Regions from separate parts of the Streptomyces ziwulingensis genome, predicted to be linked through region 2. Evidence: riboswitches for the same ligand, from Rfam matches in the RefSeq annotation. Region 2 holds a riboswitch; the other holds the start of a gene.
What was found. Region 2 has a riboswitch for S-adenosylmethionine ahead of ABEB00_RS26150 (aminotransferase class V-fold PLP-dependent enzyme). Riboswitches for the same ligand answer to the same signal wherever they lie in the genome.
Positions count from the first base shown of each region.

Region 1: linked by a shared signal. The riboswitch ahead of thrC (threonine synthase) and the one ahead of ABEB00_RS26150 (aminotransferase class V-fold PLP-dependent enzyme) in region 2 are both predicted to bind S-adenosylmethionine.

Region 1 is NZ_BAABIG010000043.1:31,225-38,770, forward strand. It holds gene otsB (trehalose-phosphatase) at 1-482, shown strand, start outside; gene ABEB00_RS21375 (alpha,alpha-trehalose-phosphate synthase (UDP-forming)) at 635-2,038, opposite strand; gene ABEB00_RS21380 (glucosyl-3-phosphoglycerate synthase) at 2,116-3,060, opposite strand; SAM riboswitch class I at 3,215-3,361, shown strand; gene thrC (threonine synthase) at 3,380-4,723, shown strand; gene ABEB00_RS21390 (MoaD/ThiS family protein) at 4,775-5,050, shown strand; gene ABEB00_RS21395 (cold-shock protein) at 5,494-5,697, shown strand; gene groL (chaperonin GroEL) at 6,096-7,546, shown strand, end outside.
Region 2 is NZ_BAABIG010000057.1:27,125-34,670, forward strand. It holds gene ctaE (aa3-type cytochrome oxidase subunit III) at 1-217, shown strand, start outside; gene qcrC (cytochrome bc1 complex diheme cytochrome c subunit) at 283-1,092, shown strand; gene qcrA (cytochrome bc1 complex Rieske iron-sulfur subunit) at 1,089-2,141, shown strand; gene qcrB (cytochrome bc1 complex cytochrome b subunit) at 2,138-3,775, shown strand; gene trpD (anthranilate phosphoribosyltransferase) at 3,916-4,980, shown strand; SAM riboswitch class IV at 5,072-5,188, shown strand; gene ABEB00_RS26150 (aminotransferase class V-fold PLP-dependent enzyme) at 5,335-6,711, shown strand; gene ABEB00_RS26155 (Lrp/AsnC family transcriptional regulator) at 6,749-7,030, opposite strand; gene ABEB00_RS26160 (rhomboid family intramembrane serine protease) at 7,027-7,546, opposite strand, start outside.

The DNA of each region.
Region 1 (7,546 bases), on a different contig from region 2:
ACCCCGGCGTCGCCGCCGCCCGCGCCGCGCTGCCGGAGATCCTCCGGCCGGTCGAGGGCGCGTGGGTGGAGGACAAGGGGCACGCCGTCGCCGTCCACACCCGCCGCGCCGCCGACCCGCAGGCCGCCTTCGACGCGCTGCGCGCCCCGCTCACCGGCCTCGCCACCGAGAGCGGCCTGATCGTCGAGCCCGGCCGGCTGGTCCTGGAGCTGCGCCCGCCCGGCATGGACAAGGGCGTCGCCCTGGAGAAGTTCGTCACCGAGACCGGCGCCCGCGCGGTCCTCTACGGGGGCGACGACCTCGGCGACCTCCCCGCCTACACCGCCGTGGAGAAGCTCCGCGTCACCGGCACCCCCGGCCTCCTCGTCTGCAGCGGCGGCGACGAGGTCAGCCCGCAGCTCAAGGAGCGCGCCGACGTGGAGGTGGACGGTCCGGCGGGGGTGGTGGCCCTGCTCCACGCCCTGGCGCGACACCTGACCTGAGCCGCGACCGAGCGGGGACCGGACCTGCGGCGGACGACGTCACGGCCGGTCCCCCGCCTTGTCACAGACATGTCCTTTCCTGGCGACACCGGCCACTGCCCGCCCGTCCAGGAGGGGTGAGGTGCGGCGGGCCGCCCGGGGCCGGGTGCGGCTCAGCCCCGCAGCGCCTCCAACTGCTCCAGGAACCAGCGGGCCGGCGGCAGCGCCGTCGCCGCCGCGGCCAGCCGCTTCGCGCGCTCGACGCGCTCGCCGGCCGGCATCACCAGCGCCTCGTGGAGCGCCTCGGCGGTCCGCGTCACGTCGTACGGGTTGACGACGATCGCGTCCTCGCCCAGTTCCTCGAACGCCCCGGCCTCCCGGGAGAGCACCAGCGCGCAGCCCGCGTCGGAGACGACCGGCACCTCCTTGGCGACCAGGTTCATCCCGTCCCGGATCGGGTTGACCAGCGCCACGTCGGCCAGCCGGTACGCCGCCAGCGAGCGGGCGAAGTCGTCCTGGACGTGCAGGACGACCGGCGTCCAGCCGTCCGTCCCGTACTCCGTGTTGATCTCGTCGGCCACCCGCTGGACCTCGGCCGTGTAGTCCCGGTAGACCGCGAGGTCCTGCCGGGACGGGTAGGCGAAGGCGACGTGGACGACCTTCTCGTGCCACTCGGGCCGGTCCGCGAGCAACTGCCGGTAGGCCAGCAGCCCGCGCACGATGTTCTTGGACAGCTCGGTCCGGTCCACCCGGACCACGGTGCGGCGGAGGTTTCCGTCCGGCCCCGAGCCGATCTGCTCGCGCAGCGCCGCCATCCGCTCGTCGACGTCGGCCTCGTGCGACCGCCGGCGCAGGAAGTCCGCGTCCGCGCCGAGACCGTGCACCCCGATCCGGGTGTCGCCGAGCCCGCCCACCAGCGCCTTGCAGCACCCGGTGAACGCGTCCGCCCAGCGGCGGGTGAGGAAACCGAGCCGGTCGGCGCCCAGCATGCCGCGCAGCACCTGCTCGGCGATGTCGTCGGGGAGCATCCGGAAGTACTCCACCGGCGCCCACGGCGTGTGCGAGAAGTGGCCGATCCTGAGGTCCGGGCGCAGCTCGCGGAGCATGCCCGGCACCAGCGTCAGGTGGTAGTCCTGCACGATCGCGACCGCGCCCTCGGCGGCCTCCTCGGCCAGCGCCTCGGCGAAGGCCCGGTTGAACGCCTCGTACGACGCCCACTGCCGGCGGAACTCGGCGTCGAAGACGGGCTCCAGCGGCGTCTGGTACAGCATGTGGTGCACGAACCACAGCACGGAGTTGGCGATGCCGTTGTACGCGTCGGCGTGCACGTCGGCCGGGACGTCCAGCATCCGCACGCCGTCCTCGCCGACCCCGCGCCGCACCGCCTCCCGGTCGCCGTCGGAGAGCGCCGAGCAGACCCACAGCGCGTCCGCGTCCGGCCCGATCGCCGACAGGCCGGAGACGAGCCCGCCCCCGCCCCGTTTCGCGTGCAGCGAACCGTCCTCACGGACCTCGTACGAGACGGGGCCCCGATTGGAGGCCACCAGCACCTGAGCAGCACCGAACGTGGAAGCCATACGCCTCACTCTAGCCCGGCCACGACCAGCTCAAACGTGCGTTCTGCCGGGCGCGGCCGGCGCGTGCGGCACACCGCTCACGCCACCTTCCGCCGCGCGTACTCGGTGATCTCCCGCATCGGCGGCCGCTCCTCGGTGTCCACCGGGAAGGTGTGCGGCACGAAACCGTCCGTACCGCGCTCGAACTGGGTCAGGGAGGGCCGGATCAGATGGCCCCGGGCCAGCCGGAGCTGCGCGGTGCGGTAGATCGCGGCGGCCATCCGGCCCAGCGCCTGTCCGTCCTGGTGCCGGTGCTTGCGCACGCCGACGTCGACCTGGGCGAGCGCGTCGAGGCCCACCAGGTGCAGCGCGTCCACCAGCATCCCCAGCTCCACCCCGTAACCGACCGGGAAGGGCAGCCGCTCCAGGAGCGAGCGGCGGGCCGCGTACTCGCCGCCCAGCGGCTGCACGAAACCGGCCAGCCGCGGCCAGTGCATGTTCAGCAGCGGGCGGGCCATCAGCTCGGTGACCCGGCCGCCCTGCCCGGTCGCACCGGCCAGCGGCCGGTCGTACATGGCCTTGACGAGGTCCACGTCCGGTTCGGTCAGCAGCGGGCCGACGATCCCGGTGACGAAGTCCGAGGAGAACTCGCGCAGGTCCGAGTCGATGAAGCAGACGATGTCACCGCTGGTGACCAGCAGGGAGCGCCACAGCACCTCGCCCTTGCCGGGGACGGCGGGCAGGCGCGGGAGTATCACGTCGCGGTGGACGACCCGGGCGCCCGCCGCCGCGGCCACCTCGGAGGTGCGGTCGGTCGAGCCGGAGTCGACCACGACGATCTCGTCGACCAGCGGGACCCGCCGCATCAGATCGTGGCGCAGGACCGCGACGATGTCGCCGACGGTCGCCTCCTCGTTCAGGGCGGGCAGCACCACGCTGACCGACTGCCCGGTGGCCCGTTTGGCCGCCATGACCTGGTGCAGCGGGCGGTCGGTCACGGACCAGGAGCGTGCGCTGAGCCAGCGCTCGACTTCTTCCAGCACCGTCTGCCTCCTCCCTGAGCGGACCACGGTGACCCACATGTGATCCATCTCGCGCATCGGACGACTGTCTCCACTGTCAGGGCCTTCGGTTACAGTCTTGAACAACAGGCGTGACCATCGCATGTCGGGGTCGACGCCCACCACAACCACATACAGCTCATCCAGAGGGGCAGAGGGACACGGCCCGATGAAGCCCCGGCAACCCTCCAGCCGGTCTTGTCACGTTGACGTGGCGAGGCTCCCGGCTCGGGAAGGTGCCAAATCCGTCTCACGACGAAACGCGTCGTGGGGAAGATGAGGAGAAAGGGCCTCGCCTCACATGGCTGTGCAGACTGTCGCGAACACCACGGGCAACGCGAACACCACGGACACCGCAGACGCCGCGGACACCCTCCACGCCCCCACCGCCTCCCCCGTAGACCTGGGCCCCGCCGCCGCGCTGTCCTGCCGCGAGTGCGGGCACCGCGTCCCGCTCGGCCCGGTCTTCGCCTGCGAGGAGTGTTTCGGCCCGCTGGAGATCGCCTACGACTACTCCTCGTACGACACCGAGGAGCTGCGCCGGCGGATCGAGGCGGGTTCCGCGAACATCTGGCGCTACGCCCCGCTGCTGCCGGTCCCGGCCGACGTGGCGGACAAGCCCAACATCAACCCGGGCTGGACCAAGCTCGTCGCGGCCGACAACCTCGCCCGTGAGCTGGGCGTCGAGGCCGGCAAGCTGTTCGTCAAGGACGACTCCGGCAACCCGACGCACTCCTTCAAGGACCGCGTCGTCGCCCAGGCCCTGGAGGCCGCCCGCGCCTTCGGCTTCACCACCCTGTCCTGCTCCTCCACCGGCAACCTGGCCGGCGCCGTCGGCGCCGCCGCCGCCCGGGCCGGCTTCCGCTCCTGCGTGTTCATCCCGCACGACCTGGAGCAGGGCAAGATCGTCATGGCCGCGGTCTACGGCGGCGAGCTGGTCGGCATCGAGGGCAACTACGACGACGTGAACCGCTTCTGCTCCGAGCTGATCGGCGACCCGGCCGGCGAGGGCTGGGGCTTCGTCAACGTCAACCTGCGGCCGTACTACGCCGAGGGCTCCAAGACCCTGGCGTACGAGATCTGCGAGCAGCTCGGCTGGCGGCTCCCGGACCAGCTCGTGGTGCCGATCGCGTCCGGCTCCCAGCTCACCAAGATCGACAAGGGGCTGCGGGAACTGATCGAGCTGGGGCTCGTCGAGGACAAGCCGTACAAGATCTTCGGCGCCCAGGCCGAGGGCTGCTCGCCGGTCTCCACCGCCTACAAGGCGGGGCACGACGTGGTGCGCCCCCAGAAGCCGGACACCATCGCCAAGTCGCTGGCGATCGGCAACCCGGCCGACGGCCCCTACGTCCTGGACATCGCCCGCCGCACCGGCGGCGCGGTGGAGGACGTCACCGACGAGCAGGTCGTCGACGCGATCAAGCTGCTGGCGCGGACCGAGGGCATCTTCGCGGAGACCGCGGGCGGGGTGACGGTGGGTGTCACGAAGAAGCTCATCGAGGCCGGTCTGCTGGACCCGGCGCTCACCACCGTCGTCCTGAACACCGGTGACGGCCTCAAGACCCTGGACGCGGTGGCGGGCACCGGGCTGACCGCGACGATCCGCCCGAACCTCGACTCGTTCCGCGAGGCCGGTCTCGCGTAGCGGTCGAGCGCCCCGCACCCCCAGACACCCCACCCGACCGGAGGTCTCCACGTGAGCGTCACCGTCCGCATCCCCACCATCCTGCGCACCTACACGGGCGGCACCGCCGAGGTGAGCGCCGAGGGTTCGACCCTCTCCGAGGTCATCACCGACCTGGAGAAGAACCACACCGGCATCGCCGCCCGCGTCCTGGACGACCAGGGCAAGCTCCGTCGCTTCGTCAACGTGTACGTCAACGACGACGACGTCCGCTTCGAGCAGGGCCTGGACACCCCGACCCCCGACGGGGCCGGCGTCTCCATCATCCCGGCCGTCGCCGGCGGCTGACCCGTCCGGGCGATTACCGGCGGTAATCGCACGCGCGCCCGGTTTTCGGAATTGCCCCCTCCGCAAGCGAAGCGGAGGGGGCAATTCCATGTGGTTGAGCGGGGTACAGTTGGGGAACGCGTCGATGATCGCAAGGCCGGAATCACTGAATTTCTGCCGTACACCCGACAAGATGTAGCCAAAGTGTGAGCCCCTTTCGCGCCTCTTGTTCCCTTTATGTGGCCCGACTTGCCCTGAATCTTCACGAATTCCTGGCAGATTACGGACCTCTCCCGTCCAGATTTCTCGTCCGGGTGACCTGTTGCAGACGGCAGTTGGACAGATACATTCAGCCGCGGTCGACGCGTTCCGGCGCACGCCCCGACCGTTCCGGAGAGGGCGAGGTCTGACCCGGATCCGCGAAGTGCGGGTCTGTGCAAGGGCCAGTAATAGGGGAGTTAGGCATGGCTCAGGGCACCGTCAAGTGGTTCAACGCGGAGAAGGGGTACGGCTTCATCGCGGTCGACGGTGGTGCGGATGTTTTCGTCCACTACAGCGCGATCCAGATGGACGGCTACCGCACCCTTGAAGAAGGCCAGCGGGTCGAGTTCGAGATCTCGCAGGGCCAGAAGGGCCCGCAGGCCGACATGGTCCGCGTCTCTGCCTGATACGCGCGACCACCCGCAGCGAACGGTCTTTCTCCGAAGGGCCCGCGCCTCGATCCGGGGCACGGGCCCTTCGGCATGCCCGGATCCCGGGACGTCCCGGGACGTCCCGGGACGTCCCGGGACGCCCCGGGGGCGTCCGGGAGCCCGGCCGGGGCGGTCCGCGAGCCTGTTCGCGGGTGGCTGAGCGGGGGCCCGATCCGGGGGAGGCGCTTGCACTCGCAGGGGGCGAGTGCTAATCATTGGCGTTAGCACTCTGATGGTGAGAGTGACAACGAAGGACCGGGTCGGTGAGGCCCACAGGCCGGGTGGGGAAGGAACCCACAGGCCGGTGAGCCGTCCGTCGCGGGCGCGGGCGCGGTCCGAAGGAATCACCCCCAGTCCTGGAGGGACCACTTCACATGGCCAAGATCATCGCGTTCGACGAGGAGGCGCGGCGCGGCCTCGAGCGCGGCATGAACCAGCTCGCGGACGCCGTGAAGGTGACGCTCGGCCCGAAGGGCCGCAACGTCGTCCTCGAGAAGAAGTGGGGCGCGCCCACGATCACCAACGACGGCGTCTCCATCGCCAAGGAGATCGAGCTCGAGGACCCGTACGAGAAGATCGGCGCCGAGCTGGTCAAGGAAGTCGCCAAGAAGACGGACGACGTCGCCGGCGACGGTACGACCACGGCGACCGTGCTCGCCCAGGCCCTGGTCAAGGAGGGCCTGCGCAACGTAGCCGCCGGCGCCAACCCGATGGCCCTCAAGCGCGGTATCGAGAAGGCCGTCGAGGCCGTCTCCGCCGCCCTGCTGGAGCAGGCGAAGGACGTCGAGACCAAGGAGCAGATCGCCTCCACGGCCTCCATCTCCGCCGCCGACACCCAGATCGGCGAGCTGATCGCCGAGGCCATGGACAAGGTCGGCAAGGAAGGCGTCATCACCGTCGAGGAGTCCCAGACCTTCGGTCTGGAGCTGGAACTCACCGAGGGTATGCGCTTCGACAAGGGCTACATCTCGGCGTACTTCGCCACCGACATGGAGCGTATGGAGGCCGTCCTCGACGACCCGTACATCCTGATCGCCAACTCCAAGGTCTCCAACGTCAAGGACCTGCTCCCGCTCCTGGAGAAGGTCATGCAGTCGGGCAAGCCGCTGCTGATCATCGCCGAGGACGTCGAGGGCGAGGCCCTGTCGACCCTGGTCGTCAACAAGATCCGCGGCACCTTCAAGTCCGTCGCCGTCAAGGCTCCGGGCTTCGGCGACCGCCGCAAGGCCATGCTCGGTGACATCGCCATCCTCACGGGCGGCGAGGTCATCTCCGAGGAGGTCGGTCTCAAGCTGGAGAACGCCTCGATCGACCTGCTGGGCAAGGCGCGCAAGGTCGTCATCACCAAGGACGAGACCACCATCGTCGACGGTGCCGGCTCCGCCGACCAGGTCGCGGGCCGGGTCAACCAGATCCGTGCCGAGATCGAGAACAGCGACTCGGACTACGACCGCGAGAAGCTCCAGGAGCGACTGGCGAAGCTGGCCGGCGGCGTGGCCGTCATCAAGGCCGGCGCCGCCACCGAGGTGGAGCTCAAGGAGCGCAAGCACCGCATCGAGGACGCCGTTCGCAACGCGAAGGCGGCCGTCGAGGAGGGCATCGTCGCCGGTGGCGGCGTGGCCCTGCTCCAGGCCACCCAGGTCTTCGAGAAGCTGGAGCTCACCGGTGACGAGGCGACCGGCGCCAACGCCGTGAAGCTCGCGCTGGAGGCTCCGCTGAAGCAGATCGCCGTCAACGGTGGTCTCGAAGGCGGCGTCGTGGTGGAGAAGGTCCGCAACCTCACCGTCGGCCACGGCCTCAACGCCGCGACCGGTGAGTACGTCGA
Region 2 (7,546 bases):
CGACCCGTACGGCTCGGTGTTCTACCTGACCACCGGCTTCCACGGCCTGCACGTGACGGGAGGGCTCATCGCGTTCCTGCTGGTCCTCGGCCGCACCTACGCGGCCAAGAGGTTCACCCATGAGCAGGCGACCGCCGCCATCGTCGTGTCCTACTACTGGCACTTCGTCGATGTCGTCTGGATCGGCCTCTTCGCCACGATCTACATGATCAAGTAGGCGCGGACCGCTCCCGCGCACATCCAGAAGCATCGACGCAGAAGATCCTGACACCGGGGTAATCCGTGAAAAAGCTCTCCGCACGACGACGCCATCCGCTGGCGGCGCTCGTCGTCCTACTCCTCGCGCTGGCATGCACCGGGGGGCTCTACGCCGTGTTCGCACCCGCGGACCAGGCGCAGGCCGATGAAACGGCCCAGTCCCTCGCCATCGACGAGGGCAAGAAGCTCTACGCCGTCGGCTGCGCCACCTGTCACGGCACCGGCGGTCAGGGCACGACCGACGGACCCAGCCTGGTGGGCGTGGGCGCCGCGGCCGTGGACTTCCAGGTGGCCACCGGACGCATGCCGGCCCAGCAGCCGGGCGCCCAGGTCCCGAAGAAGAAGAACATCTACTCCCAGGCCGAGATCGACCAGCTCGCGGCCTACATCTCCTCGCTCGGCGCCGGTCCGGCCATCCCGACCGAGGAGCAGTACGGGACCGACGACGCGGACATCGCCGAGGGCGGTGAGCTGTTCCGCACCAACTGCTCGCAGTGCCACAACTTCACCGGCAAGGGCGGCGCGCTGACGAACGGCAAGTTCGCCCCGACGCTCGAGGGCGTCGACCCGAAGCACATCTACGAGGCCATGCAGACCGGCCCGCAGAACATGCCTTCCTTCCCCGACAGCACGCTGACGGAGCAGAACAAGAAGGACATCATCGCGTACCTCGACGCGGTGAACGGGGACGACACCGTGGAGCCGGGCGGTCTGTCGCTGGGTGGCCTCGGGCCGGTCAGTGAGGGCCTCTTCGGCTGGATCTTCGGTCTCGGTTCCCTCATCGCCGTCGCCGTGTGGGTCGCCGCCCGGACCGCAAAGGCCAAGAAGTCATGAGTAGCCAAGACATTCCAGAGAAGAACCTGCCCGCAGCGCGGGAGACCACCCACGGCGAGGTCGCGGACGAGCAGCACCCGTTCGCCGACCCGGGGCTGCCGCCCCACGAGCACCGCGTCCAGGACATCGACGAGCAGGCCGCCAAGCGCTCCGAGCGCAGCGTCGCCCTGCTGTTCACCCTGTCGATGCTCGCCACCGTCGCCTTCATCGCCGCCTTCGTGGCGATCCCGCACGACAAGGCGATCTACGTCTTCCCGATCGGGCACCTCAACGCGCTGAACTTCGCGCTGGGCGTGACCCTGGGCGTGGCGCTGTTCGCCATCGGCGCGGGCGCGGTCCACTGGGCCCGCACCCTGATGTCCGACGTCGAGGTCGCCGACGAGCGGCACGCGATCGCGGCCGACCCCGAGGTCCGTGCCAAGGTGCACGCCGACTTCAAGCAGGGCGCCAAGGAATCGGTGATCGGCCGGCGCAAGCTGATCCGCACCACCATGTTCGGCGCGCTCTCCCTGGTGCCGCTCTCCGGCGTCGTGCTCCTGCGCGACCTCGGTCCGCTGCCCGAGGACAAGCTCCGCCACACCCTGTGGTCCAAGGGCAAGCTGCTGGTCAACATGAACACCAACGAGCCGCTGCGCGCCTCCGACGTGGCCGTCGGCTCGCTCACCTTCGCCAAGCCCGAGGGCCTGGAGGAGGAGGACCACGCTTTCCAGAACGAGATCGCCAAGGCCGCCCTGATGATCGTCCGCATCCAGCCGGACGACATCAAGGACAAGCGCGAACTCGAGTGGTCGCACGAGGGCATCGTCGCGTACTCGAAGATCTGCACCCACGTCGGTTGCCCGATCTCCCTGTACGAGCAGCAGACGCACCACGTGCTCTGCCCCTGCCACCAGTCCACCTTCGACCTCGCCGACGGAGCCCGGGTCATCTTCGGTCCCGCCGGTCACGCCCTGCCGCAGTTGCGCATCGGCGTGAACGACGAGGGTTACCTCGAAGCGCTCGGCGACTTCGCGGAGCCCGTCGGTCCTGCATTCTGGGAGCGCGGATGAGCACTTCAGGCAGTAACACGGCCCGCTCACGCGGGAAGGCACCGGCCGGCGAACGCGTCGCCGACTGGGCCGACGGCCGGCTCGGGATCTACGCCCTGGCCAAGGCCAACATGCGGAAGATCTTCCCGGACCACTGGTCCTTCATGCTCGGCGAGATCTGCATGTACAGCTTCATCATCATCATCCTCACGGGTGTGTACCTGACGCTGTTCTTCCACCCGTCGATGAACGAGGTGGAGTACCACGGCAGCTACATCCCGATGCAGGGCCAGTTGATGAGCGAGGCGTACAAGTCGACGCTCGACATCAGCTTCGACGTCCGCGGCGGCCTGCTGATCCGGCAGATCCACCACTGGGCGGCCATCGTCTTCCTCGCCGGCATGTTCGTGCACATGATGCGCGTCTTCTTCACCGGCGCGTTCCGCAAGCCGCGCGAGATCAACTGGCTCTTCGGCTTCCTGCTGTTCGTCCTGGGCATGTTCACCGGTTTCACCGGCTACTCGCTCCCGGACGACCTGCTCTCCGGCACCGGTGTCCGCTTCACGCAGGGCGCGATCCTGTCCATGCCGATCGTGGGCACGTACATCTCGATGTTCCTGTTCGGCGGGGAGTTCCCCGGCGACGACTTCGTCGCCCGGTTCTACTCGATCCACATCCTGCTGCTGCCGGGCATCATGCTCGGGCTGATGGTGGGCCACCTGATCCTGGTCTTCTACCACAAGCACACGCAGTTCGCGGGCCCCGGCAAGACCAACAAGAACGTCGTGGGCATGCCGCTGCTGCCGGTGTACATGGCGAAGGCCGGCGGCTTCTTCTTCCTGGTCTTCGGTGTCATCGCGCTGATGGCCGGCATCGCCTCGGTCAACCCGATCTGGTCGATCGGCCCCTACCGGCCCGACCAGGTCTCCACCGGCGCCCAGCCCGACTGGTACATGGGCTTCGCCGAGGGTCTGGTCCGCGCCATGCCGGGCTGGGAGATCAACTTCTGGGGCCACACCCTGGTCCTGGGCGTGCTCATCCCACTGGTGATCTTCGGAGTCTTCCTCGCGATCATCGCGCTGTACCCGTTCATCGAGTCCTGGGTCACCAAGGACAAGCGCGAGCACCACATCCTGGACCGCCCGCGCAACGCCCCGACCCGTACGGCCTTCGGCGTCGCCTGGGTCACCGCGTACATGATCATGCTGGTCGGCGGTGGCAACGACATCTTCGCCACCCACTTCCACCTGTCGATCAACGCGGTCACCTGGTTCGTCCGGATCGGCTTCTTCGTCGGCCCGGTCATCGCCTTCGTGATCACCAAGCGGATCTGCCTCGGCCTCCAGCGCCGGGACAAGGAGAAGGTGCTGCACGGCCGCGAGTCCGGCATCATCAAGCGCCTGCCGCACGGTGAGTTCATCGAGGTGCACGAGCCGCTCAGCCAGGAGCAGCTCTACACGCTCACCGCGCACGAGCAGTACCGGCCGGCCGAGATCGGCGCGGGTGTCGACGAGAACGGCGTCGAGCGCAAGGCGACGGGCTCCGAGAAGCTCCGCGCCAAGCTCAGCAAGTCGTACTACGGCGAGGAGTCCCAGATTCCGAAGCCGACCGTCGAGGAGTACAAGGAGATCACCAGCGGCCACGGCCACCACTGACTCCCTCCACGTCGCCACACGACAGGCGAAGGGCCCCGATCCGAACACCGGACGGGGCCCTTCCCCGTGCCCCGGGCTGGATAGGGTGGAGGCAGTCCGGTTTTTCGTACTGCCCCATTCTCACGACCCAGGAGCGGCTGATGAGCGCTGTGACCCCCGCTGGAGGCGACATCACGGCGGTTCGCTCCTGGCCCGTCCTCCTCAACGGCCTGCTCGACGGCCGGGACCTGTCGGCGGACGAGACCGCCTGGGCGATGGACACGATCATGCGCGGTGAGGCGACCGACGCGCAGATCGCCGGGTTCGCGGTGTCGCTGCGGGCCAAGGGCGAGACCGTGGACGAGATCGGCGGACTGGTCCGCGCGATGTACGAGCACGCCCACGTGATCCAGGTGCCGGGGGAGACGGTCGACATCGTCGGCACCGGCGGCGACGGCGCCAAGACGGTCAACATCTCCACGATGTCGGCGATCGTGGTGGCCGGCACCGGCGCCAAGGTGGTCAAGCACGGCAGCCGCGCCGCCTCCTCCGCCTCCGGTGCCTCCGACGTCCTGGGAGAGCTGGGCGTCAACCTGGAGCTGACCCCGCGCCGGGTCGCCGAGGTCGCCGAGGAGGCCGGGATCACCTTCTGCTTCGCCGTGAAGTTCCACCCGGCGCTGCGCCATGTGGCGGCGGCCCGCGGCCAGCTCGGCATCCGGACGGTCTTCAACTTCCTGGGCCCGCTGACCAACCCCGCCAAGGTCCGCTCCCAGGCGATCGGTGTCGCCGACGCCCGGATGGCCCCGATCATCGCCGGGGTCTTCGCCGAGCGCGGCAACTCCGCCCTGGTCTTCCGCGGCGACGACGGCCTCGACGAGCTGACGACGACCTCCACCTCCCGGGTGTGGGTGGTGCGCGACGGCAAGGTCGCCGAGGAGAGCTTCGACCCGCGCGACGTCGGACTGGAGATCGTGCCCGTCCAGGCGCTGCGGGGCGCCGACGCCGCCTACAACGCCGAGGTCGCCCGGCGGCTGCTGGACGGCGAGGGCGGCCCGGTGCGGGACGCGGTGCTGCTCAACTCGGCGGCGGCCCTGGTGGCCCTGGAGCCCGGCGGGGGACCGCTGACCGACCGCGTGCGGGCCGGCATGGAACGCGCCGCCGAGGCGATCGACTCCGGAGCCGCCAAGCGCGTACTGGAACGCTGGGTGGCCGCCAGCAACGCCTAGCGGTGCGCACGTAGCGGTGCGGGCGAGGCGCGTCCCGCGATCCGGACACGGGTTGCGGGACGACGATCATCTCGTCTAAGTTTCTGCACCAGGTCATGAGTGACAGTCATGAGGCCCCGGCCGACTGTCCGGCAACCCTCCGTCCGTGGCGGGGTGCCCCGGGTGAAGACCAGGCCGTGGACAGCAAGGTCCTCGGCAAGCGCGGACCCCTCGCGAGCCAGGGGTCCTGGTCGTCGAGGAGCCTTCCGTGAGCAAGCGAATGCGATAGGGCCGCAGAGCCCCCTCTCCGCACGCCCTTTCTTCATCCCCCCGGCGCCTCGTCCTCGCCGCGCCTTTCTCTCACGGGAGTTCGCCATGTCTGTCCCCACCGCTGCCGCCGACCAGTCGCTTTGTGCCCCGCTGCCCGTTCTGGGCCGGGATGTCACCGTCCCGCTGGTCACCGGCGGGGAGGTCGCCTACGCCGCGCTCGACTACGCCGCCAGCGCCCCGGCGCTCCAGCGGGTCTGGGACGACGTGGCCGCCTATGCGCCGTACTACGGCAGCGTGCACCGGGGCGCGGGCTACCTCTCGCAGCTCTCCACCGACCTGTTCGAGAACGCCCGCCGCACGGTCGCCGAGTTCCTCGGCTGCCGGGAGGGCGACCAGGTCGTCTTCACCCGCTCCACCACCGACTCCCTCAACCTGCTCGCCGCGGCGCTCCCGGCCGGCTGCCAGGTCTTCGTCTTCGAGACCGAGCACCACGCCTCGCTGCTGCCCTGGCGCCACGCGGACGTCACCTACCTGGACGCCCCGAGCAGCCCCGCGCAGGCCGTGCGGACGCTGGAGCGCGCCCTCGCCGCCCGTGCGCCGCACGGGCCCGCCCTGGTCTGCGTCACCGGCGCCTCCAACGTCACCGGCGAGCTGTGGCCGGTGCGCGAACTGGCCGCCGCCGCCCACGCCCACGGCGCCCGCATCGTCCTGGACGCCGCCCAGCTCGCCCCGCACCACCCGGTCAGCGTGGCCGACCTGGACGTGGACTGGGTCGCCTTCTCCGGACACAAGCTGTACGCCCCCTTCGGCGCCGGGGTGCTGGCCGGCCGCGCCGACTGGCTCGCCGTCGCCGAGCCGTACCTCGCGGGCGGCGGCGCCAGCCGCAAGGTCTCCCGGCGGGACGACGGCGGCGTGCACGTCGAGTGGCACGACAGCGCCGCCCGCCACGAGGCCGGCTCGCCCAACGTGATCGGCGCCTACGCCATCGCCTCCGCCTGCAAGGCGCTCACCGAGGCCGGCTTCGAGACGCTGGTGGCGCGGGAGCGGTACCTGATCGGCAAGGTCCGCGAGGGGCTCGCCGCCGTGCCCGAGGTGCGGGTGCTCTCGCTCTTCGGTGACGACGCCGCCCGCGTCGGCGTGCTCTCGTTCGTGGTGGACGGCTGGAACAGCTCGCACTTCGCCGCCGCCCTGTCGGCCGAGTACGGCATCGGGGTGCGCGACGGCCTGTTCTGCGCGCACCCGCTGGTGCGCACCCTGCTCGGCAGCGACCCCCAGTCGCAGGGCGAGTGCGGCGCCCCCGAGGCCGCGCCCGGCGAGAAGTCCCTCAACGCCATCCGGGTCAGCTTCGGCGCCGGCACCCCGGACGAGCACGTCGAGCGGTTCGTGACGGCCGTCACCGAGCTGGTGCGGGACGGGGCGCGCTGGAACTACCGCACCGAGGAGGGCCGCTGCGTGCCCGACACCTCCACCGCCGCCGCGTGAGCCGGTGGCCGCCGGCCTCCGGGCCCGGGGGCCGGCGTCAGTTCTCCAGGCCGATGGAGAACGCCGCCTCCAGGTCGTGCTGGGAGTACGTGCGGAACGCCACATGCGTGTCCGTGCCCTCGACGCCCGGGATCTTGCTGATCCGGCCGGGGATGACGTCCGCCAGGTCCTCGTGCTGGCGCACCCGCACCATGGCGATCAGGTCGTAGGTGCCGGTGACGGAGAAGACCTCGCTCACCCCCTCCAGCGCGGTGATCCGTTCCGCGATCTCGGGAATCCGGTCCACACTGGTCTTGATGAGGACGATCGCGGTGATCACGGCTGTTTCTCTCCCTCGGGGGCGGTCACTGGGACGTTCTTCACTCTAGCCCTCCGCCCGCGGCCGCCCCACGCGTAGAGGAAGCCCAGCCCGAAACCGACCAGGTGGGCGAGGTAGGCCACCCCCGGTCCGTCGCCGGCCCGCGCCGCCGCCAGCCACTGCAGGGCCGCCCAGAAGGGCAGCACCAGCCAGGCCGGGAAGCGCAGCGGCAGGAAGAGGAGGAAGGGCAGCAGGCTGGTCACCCGGGCGCGCGGGAACAGGTACAGGAACGCGCCGAGCACCGCCGAGATCGCCCCGGAGGCGCCGATCAGCGGCTGCGGGGAGTGGCTGTTGGCGAGCGCGTACCCGAGCAGCGCCAGGTAGCCGCAGCCGAGGTGGAACAGGGCGAAGCGGACCCTGCCCATCCGTTCCTCGGTCAGCGCCCCGAAGACGTACAGGAACAGCAGGTTGCCGAGCAGATGCACCCAGCTCCCGTGGACGAAGAGCGCCGTGGCCGGGGTGAGAACGGCCCGGGGG